One region of the Actinomadura sediminis genome, then DNA from elsewhere that is predicted to be linked to it. Evidence: riboswitches for the same ligand, from Rfam matches in the RefSeq annotation. Region 1 holds a riboswitch; the other holds the start of a gene.
What was found. Region 1 has a riboswitch for glycine ahead of gcvT (glycine cleavage system aminomethyltransferase GcvT). Riboswitches for the same ligand answer to the same signal wherever they lie in the genome.

Region 1 (4,204 bases):
TGCGCACGCAGGGGCTCGACATCGCGCCGTACATGGCGGCGCTGGAGACGTTCCTCGCGACCGGCGTGCTCCCGGACGTCGAACCGGACGGGCCGGGCGGCGGCGTCACATGAGCCGGATCGGGTTCACCAGGTCGGCGTAGATCAGCAGGCCGCCCATGACGATCAGCACGATCGCCATCGCGTACGTGACGGGCAGCGCCTTGGCGATGTCCACGTAGCCGGGGTCGGGCCTGCGGAAGATCTTCGCGAAGAACTTCTTGACCGCCTCCAGCAGGGCGCCGGCGATGTGGCCGCCGTCCAGCGGGAGCAGCGGGACGAGGTTGAACAGCCCGACCGCGAGGTTCAGCGAACCGAGCAGCATGACGAAGTAGGAGACCTTCTCCTGCCCGGTGAGCGCGTCGGACGCGGCGACCTCGCCGCCGAACCGGCTGACGCCGACGACGCCGACCGGCCCGTTCGGGTCGCGTTCCTCGCCGCCGAACGCCGCCTCCCACACGCCGACCATCTTCTGCGGCATGTGGAGCAGCGCCTCGACGGTCCGGCCGGTGAGGTCGGTCATGTGCTCGGCGACGGCCCCGGGCCCCTGCCGTTCGAGCTCGCGGACGGGGGTGATGCCGAGGAAGCCGACGGTGACGACCTTGTCCGGGTCGTCCAGGCTCTGCAACCGGTTCTGCGTGATCGGGACGTCCAGCCGCATGCTCTCGCCGTCGCGCTCGATCATCACCGGGACGGTCTTGTTCGCCGAGTCGCGGATCAGCAGCTGGAGCTGCTCGTAGTCCTCGATGCGAGTGCCGCCGAAGGAGACCACGCGGTCGCCGGCCTGCAGCCCGGCCTGCCGCGCCGGGGTGGGCGTGGCGTCGGCGGGGCAGGTGTCGACCTCCGCGGCCTGGCTCGTCGGGATGATGCAGTCGGAGACCTGATGGATGACGGGCTTGCTCACGTACGTGCCGAGGCCCATGATCAGGATCCCGAAGAACACCACCGCGAGCAGCAGGTTCATCGCGGGCCCGCCGAACATGATCAGCAGCTTCTGCCACCAGGGCTTGACGTAGAAGACGCGGTCCTCGTCGCCGGGCCGGACCTCCTCCAGGGCCGCGCCGCGCGCCGACTCGATCAGTCCCTGCCACGGGCCGGTGCTGATCTGCCGGATCTGGCCGGGCTTGTCGCCCTTGCGGGGCGGGAGCATCCCGATCATCCGGATGTAGCCGCCGAGCGGGATCCACTTGATGCCGTACTCGGTCTCGCCCTTGCGCCGGGACCACAGCGTGGGGCCGAAACCGACCATGAACTGGGTGGTGCGCACCTTGAACAGCTTGGCGAAGGAGAAGTGTCCCAGTTCGTGCAGGGCGATGGACGCCATCAGGCCGAAGAAAAGGATCAGTACGCCGGCCAGCCAGCCCATGCGTCACGCCCTCCGGTCGTCCGCACCCCCGCCCGGCGGGGTGATCTCCAGGAACCAACTCAGCGTACGTCATGCGGCGGGCCGTCCGGATGCCCCGGGAATCCGCCCCTGGGAGCGGACAGCGCGGGTCGGGAAGGCGATGGGGGCGTGCGCGAGGAAGTTCTCCACCGACCCGCCCGCCGGCCGGCCCCGGGGCTGGTCGAGGCGGCGACGCCGCTGCTAGCCTGACGCGAAAGCCGTTCATCCCGTGCGGGAGAGTCCCCGGCAGCCGGCCCGGGACGCCGAAGGAGCAAATCCTCCCCGGAACCTCTCAGGCCCATGGACCGCACGGGCCAGGCGACCTCTGGAAAGCGGGGACCCCGGTCCCCCGCCGAAGGTGAAAGCCCGCGGCGCGCGGCGTCCGCTCGGACGTCCGGCCGCGGGTGAAACTCTCAGGCGCCGATGACAGAGGGGGAGGCACCGAGACGCCCGGTGCGCGAGTGGGACGATGGACCACGTCGCGCCCGTGACGAAGGAGCCGAACCGATGTCCGCCGATCCCAACGCGAAGAGAACGCCGCTGCACGACGTCCACACGGACCTCGGCGCGCACCTCGTCGACTTCGCCGGGTACATGATGCCGCTGCGCTACGCCGGCGAGACGGCCGAGCACCGCGCCGTCCGCACCGGCGCCGGGCTGTTCGACCTGTCCCACATGGGGGAGATCTTCCTCGCCGGGCCGGGCGCCGGGGAGGCCCTCGACCACGCGCTCGTCGGGAACCTGTCGCCGATGAAGGTCGGCAAGGCCCGCTACACGATGATCTGCGCGCCCGACGGCGGCGTCCTCGACGATCTGATCGTGTACCGGCTCGCGGACGAGACGTGGATGGTCGTCGCGAACGCCGCGAACGCGGACGTCGTCCACGACGCGCTCGTCGAGCGGGCGCGCGGGTTCGACGCGGCCGTCGAGGACCGGTCCGCCGCGTACGCGCTCGTCGCGCTCCAGGGCCCGCGCGCGCAGGGGATCCTCGAGCGCTTCACCGGCGCGCCGCTGGACGACCTCAGGTACTACGCCGTGCTGGCGGCCGAGGTGGCGGGCGTCGACGCGCTCGTCGCCCGCACCGGCTACACGGGCGAGGACGGCTTCGAGCTGTTCGTCGACGCGGGCGACGCCGAGCGGCTGTGGCGGGAGCTGGCGGCCGTGGACGGCGTCGTCCCGTGCGGCCTCGCGGCGCGCGACAGCCTCCGGCTGGAGGCGGGGATGCCGCTGTACGGCAACGAGCTGACGGCCGAGACCACCCCGTTCGAAGCCGGGCTGGGCCGTGTCGTCAAACTGGACAAGCCCGTCGATTTCGTCGGGAAGAACGCCCTGGCGGCGCAGGCGCAGACCCCCGCGGGCCGTAGGCTCGTGGGACTGGTGGCGCGGGGGCGTCGCGCGCCCCGCAAGGGGTATGCGGTCGTCACGTCCGACGGCGCTCCGTGCGGCGTCGTGACGAGCGGCGCGCCGTCGCCCACACTGGGCAAGCCGATCGCCATGGCGTACCTCGACACCGGTGTCGAGGAGTCCGATCTGGCCGTGGACGTCCGCGGCCGGACCGAACCGGTCGACGTGGTCGCCCTGCCGTTCTACAAGCGTCCTTGAAAGAGAGAGCAACAACGTGAGCGTTCCGGAGCAGCTCCGCTACAGCGAGGAGCACGAGTGGGTGGCCGGCCTCGACAGCGCCGGGCAGGCGCCCGAGGACGGCATCGTCACGGTCGGGATCACGGCCCACGCCGCCGAGGCCCTCGGTGAGATCGTCTACCTCGAGCTGCAGCCGTCCGAGGGCGACACCGTCGAGGCGGGCGAGCCCTGCGGCGAGGTGGAGTCGACCAAGTCGGTCAGCGACCTGTACTCCCCGGTCAGCGGCGAGATCACGGCGATCAACACGAGCGTGGTGGACGAGCCGAGCGTGATCAACGACGACCCGTACGGGGAGGGCTGGATCTTCAAGGTGCGCATCTCCGAGGAGCCGGGCGACCTGCTGGACTCGGCCGCCTACGACAAGCTCGTCGAGGAGGCGTGACGGTGTCGCTCTACGCTTCGCTGGCCGAGGCCGACCCGCAGGTCGCCGAGGCCGTCGGCGCCGAGCTGCGGCGCCAGCAGTCGACGCTGGAGATGATCGCGTCGGAGAACTTCGCGCCGACGTCGGTGCTGGAGGCGCAGGGGTCGGTCCTCACCAACAAGTACGCCGAGGGCTACCCGGGGCGCCGGTACTACGGCGGCTGCGAGTACGTGGACGTCACCGAGCAGCTCGCGATCGACCGCGCCACGGAGCTGTTCGGCGCCGAGCACGCGAACGTCCAGCCGCACAGCGGCGCGCAGGCCAACACGGCCGTGTACTTCGCGCTGCTTCAGCACGGCGACACGATCCTCGGGCTGGACCTCGCGCACGGCGGGCACCTCACCCACGGGATGCGGCTGAACTACTCCGGCAAGGTGCTGAACGTGGTGCCCTACCACGTGCGCGCGGACGACGGCCGGGTCGACATGGACGAGGTGGCCTCGCTGGCCGCCGAGCACCGGCCGAAGATGATCGTGGCGGGCTGGTCGGCGTACCCGCGGCAGCTCGACTTCGCGGCGTTCCGGGAGATCGCCGACTCCGTCGGGGCCCTGCTCATGGTCGACATGGCGCACTTCGCGGGCCTCGTCGCGGCGGGCCTGCACCCCTCGCCCGTCCCGCACGCGGACATCGTCACGACGACGACGCACAAGACGCTGGGCGGGCCGCGCGGCGGGCTGATCCTGTCCCGCGAGGAGTACGGCAAGAAGATCAACTCGGCGG
Region 2 (4,204 bases), on a different contig from region 1:
GCTTCATCGTGCAGGAGCCGAGCGGGATCATCGACCGGTCGAGGGCGATGTCCTTGTCCTGGAGGCGGCGCAGGTAGCGCAGCATCGCGGTCTCGGAGCGGTGCGCGTGGAAGACCGGGTGCGTCAGGTAGGGGCTCTCGCGGCGCAGGTCGGCGGGGATCGCGCCGGCGACCTCGCCGGCGTCCCCGGCGGGGACCCCGAACGCCTCGAGGACGGCGGTGACGTGCTCGGGCAGCGTCGTCTCGTCGCAGGCGACGCCGACCCGGTCGGGACCGTCCTGCCGCAGGTTGACGCCGCGCTCGCGGGCCGCGGCGACGACCTCGGCGGCACGGCCTGGGACGCGGGCGAGGACCGTGTCGAAGAACGCGCCGTGCACGACCTCGACGCCGCCGCGGCGGAGACCGTCGGCGATCTCGGCGGCCCGGCGGTGCGCGCGCTGCGCGATCGCGGCGAGCCCCTCGGGACCGTGGTAGACGGCGTACATGCTCGCCATCACGGCGAGCAGGACCTGCGCGGTGCAGATGTTGCTGGTGGCCTTCTCGCGGCGGATGTGCTGCTCGCGGGTCTGCAGGGCGAGCCGGTAGGCGGGCGCCCCGTCGACGTCGACGGACACGCCGACGAGCCGTCCCGGCAGCTGCCGCCGCAGGTCGTCGCCGACCGACATGTACCCGGCGTGCGGGCCGCCGAAGCCGTACGGGACGCCGAACCGCTGCGCGGACCCGACGGCGATGTCGGCGCCCGACTCCCCCGGCGGGCGCAGCAGCGTCAGCGCGAGCAGGTCGGCGGCCACGACGACCGTCGCGCCCCGCTCGTGCGCCTGCGCGGACAGCGGCGCCAGGTCGCGGACGGCGCCGGACGCGCCCGGGTACTGCAGCAGCACGCCGAAGAAGTCGCCGTCGGGCAGCCCGCCGGACACGTCGGCGACCACGACCTCGATCCCGAGCGGGACGGCCCGGGTGCGGACGACCTCGATCGTCTGCGGCAGCGCGTCGGCGTCCACGAGGAACCGGCCGGGCTCCTTGCGCCGGGACGCCCGGTGCGCGAGCGCCATCGCCTCGGCGGCGGCGGTGCCCTCGTCCAGCATGGACGCGTTCGCGACCGGCAGCCCGGTCAGGTCGGCGACGGCGGTCTGGAAGTTCAGCAGCGCCTCCAGGCGCCCCTGCGAGATCTCCGGCTGGTACGGGGTGTACGCGGTGTACCAGCCGGGGTTCTCCAGGACGTTCCGCATGATCACGCCCGGCGTGATCGTCCCGTGGTAGCCGAGGCCGATCATGGAGGTGAGGACGGTGTTGCGGGCGGCCAGCTCGCGGAGCCGGTCGAGCGCGGCGGTCTCGCTCAGCGCGGGCGGCAGGTCGAGCGGGCGGGCGGTGCGGATCGCGGCGGGGACCGCCTCGTCGATCAGCGCCTTCGCGCCCGAGTAGCCGATGGCGGCCAGCATCCGGTCGCGGTCGGCCGCGGACGGCCCGATGTGCCGGTCGGCGAACGCGGCGCGGGGATGCTGCGGCGCGGCCACGGGGGCGAAGAACTGGGCGGTCATGGAGGAGCCTCCTGGCAGCTGCGGTCGCTCAGGTCCACCGCCGGCGCGCGGGCCGACGGCCGGTCTCCCCCTCTGTCATCGGCACCTGAGAGCTTCACCCGCGCACGGGGTTTCCCCTTCGGTGAGCCGCCGTTCCCGATCCGCCGGGATCGACGCCTGCTTTCCAGAGGTGCCTCGCCCGAGCGGTCCTTTTGCCTGAGAGGTTCCGGGGAGGTTGCCCCTTCGGCGCCCCACGCCGGCTGCGTGAGGTCTCTCCCGCACAGGGTCGACGGCCTGTCCGGGACAAACCCTACCCAACCGCGGCGCCCGGCGATCGTCCCGGCCCCGTAACGGGACGTTCACCGCCGTGACCTCGGCGACGGCGCCGTACCGGCGAGTACCCCGGACAGTACGATATGACCGTCCCGCCGGGGACGCGACGGGACGGACGACGAGGGGCGACGGGTGGACGGAGCGACGGCCGGACGGGGGTCCGCCGCTCGACCGGGCGCGGCCCGTTCTGGGACGCTGATCACGATGACGGACGGCCGGGACGGCGACGGGTGACGCAGACGCAGGATGGCGCGGTGCGCCCGAGGCGAGGCGCCTCCGCGGGCGTGCCCGTCGACGAGCCCGCGCAGCCGGACCGCATCCGCCGCCCGTCCGACGCCATCCGGTTCGGGGTGTCCTGCGCCGGGCTCGCCGTGGTGATGCTGCTGGTGTCGTTCGCGCAGCAGACCACGCACGGCATCCAGACCGACATCGCCGAGGGCACCGCCCACGCGCCCGAGCTCCTGCTGGCGCTGGCCACCCTGGCGTCGAGCTTCGGCGTGCTGGCCGTGCCCATCGCGTTCGCCGTCGAGCGGCTGTTCCACAAGGACGGCATGCGGGTCGCCATCGCGCTGCTCGCCGCGATGATCGCGTTCGCCGTCACGATCACCCTGGACGACCTGGTGGTGCAGGCCGCGCCCGGCGGCGTGCTGGACTCGCTGATCTGGGGCGGCACCGACACGGCCCCGGTGCACACCGACATCGCGCCCGTGATCGCGTTCGTCAGCGTGGTCGGGATGGCCGGGCGGACCCGCTGGCAGACCGCCACCTGGTCCATGATCGGACTGGCCGCGCTGACCGGCCTGACCGCCGCCTACGCCTCGGTGTCGGCGCTCGCGGCGACGTACTTCCTGGGCCGCGCGATCGGGCACGGCACCCTGTACGCGGTCGGCACCCCGAACCCGCGACCGACGGGCATGACGGTGGTGACGGCGCTGGAGCGGCTGGGGCTGTGCCCGCGGCGGGCGGCGCGGCTCGACGATCCCGCGGACGGCGGCGAGGACGCGCGCCGCTACGGCGTCGTGCTGTCCCCGGCGTCCGCCGAGGGGGACGCGGTCCCGCTGCCGCCCGGCGGCGCGCACGGCGCCTGGCATCTGGAGCTGCGGGTCCTGGACCGCGACCAGCAGACCGCCGGGCTGCCGTACCGGCTGTGGCGGATGCTGCGGCTGCGCCGCAGCACGGCCGGGCGGACGCTGCGGTCGCTGCGCCGGTCGCTGGAGCAGGAGTCGCTCACCGCGTACGCCGCCGCGGCGGCGGGCGCCCGGACCCCGCGGCTGGTCGGGACGCTCGAGGTGGGGACGCAGGCGGCGCTGCTGGCGTACGAGCACGTGCCGGGGCGGCGGCTGCGGGACGTCCCCGCCGAGGAGATCACCGACGAGCTGCTCACGGACGTGTGGCGGCAGTTCGGGAGGCTCCAGAAGGGCCGGCTGGCGCACCGCAGGCTGGAGGAGGACGCGGTCCTGGTCGGCGACGACGGCGCCGCCCACCTGGTCGACCTGTGGTCCGGGGAGATCGCGGCCGGTGACCTGGCGCTGCGGCTGGACCTGGCGCAGCTGCTCACCACCCTGGCGCTGCGGGCCGGGCCGGAGCGCGCCGTGCGGACGGCGGTGCCGGTGCTCGGCGAGGAGGCGCTGGCGGCGGCGGTGCCGATGCTGCAGCGGGTGGCGCTGTCGCGGGCGACGCGGCAGGCGGTGCGGCGGGACCGGGACCTGCTGCCCCGCATCCGGGACGAGATCGTCCGGCTGAAGCCCGAGTCGGAGGCCGCGCCCGTCCGGCTGGAGCGGTTCCGGCCGCGGACGATCTTCAGCGTGGTGGCGCTGTCGATCGCCGCGTACATCGTCATCCCCCAGCTCGGCAGCATCGACCTGATGCAGCTGGTCGCGCGGGCGTCCTGGTGGTGGGCGGGCGTGGCGCTGGGCGCGGCGGCGCTGACCTACCTGGCGGCGGCGTTCATGCTGATGGGCTTCGTCCCCGAGCGGCTCCCGCTGTGGCGGACGGTGCTGGTGCAGGTGGCGGCGTCGTTCGTGAAGCTGGTGGCGCCGGCGGCGGTCGGCGGCGTCGCGGTCAACACCCGTTACCTGCAGCGCTCGGGCGTCCGGCCGGGCCCGGCGGTGGCGAGCGTCGGCGCGTCCCAGCTCGTCGGGCTCGTGGTGCACGTCCTGCTGCTGGTGCTGTTCGGCTTCCTGACCGGTTCGACGAGCACCGCGACGAAGGACCTGGCGCCGTCCCGCACGGTCGTGATCGCGGTGCTGCTGCTGGGGCTGGTCACGGGGCTGGCGCTGACGATCCCGCGGGTACGGCGGGTGGTCACCACCCGGCTGCGGAGCATGTTCTCGGGCGTGGGGCCGCGGCTGGTGG

Region 2: linked by a shared signal. The riboswitch ahead of gcvP (aminomethyl-transferring glycine dehydrogenase) and the one ahead of gcvT (glycine cleavage system aminomethyltransferase GcvT) in region 1 are both predicted to bind glycine.

Annotation. Positions count from the first base shown of each region.
Region 1 covers NZ_JBHTJA010000015.1:97,760-101,963, reverse strand. Annotated here, with positions in the region: gene cds1 (L-cysteine desulfhydrase Cds1) at 1-113, shown strand, start outside; gene ACFQ11_RS11355 (M50 family metallopeptidase) at 106-1,404, opposite strand; glycine riboswitch at 1,645-1,740, shown strand; glycine riboswitch at 1,745-1,855, shown strand; gene gcvT (glycine cleavage system aminomethyltransferase GcvT) at 1,930-3,024, shown strand; gene gcvH (glycine cleavage system protein GcvH) at 3,041-3,445, shown strand; gene ACFQ11_RS11340 (serine hydroxymethyltransferase) at 3,442-4,204, shown strand, end outside.
Region 2 covers NZ_JBHTJA010000077.1:23,052-27,255, forward strand. Annotated here, with positions in the region: gene gcvP (aminomethyl-transferring glycine dehydrogenase) at 1-1,537, opposite strand, end outside; glycine riboswitch at 1,600-1,710, opposite strand; glycine riboswitch at 1,711-1,805, opposite strand; gene ACFQ11_RS27790 (lysylphosphatidylglycerol synthase domain-containing protein) at 2,104-4,204, shown strand, end outside.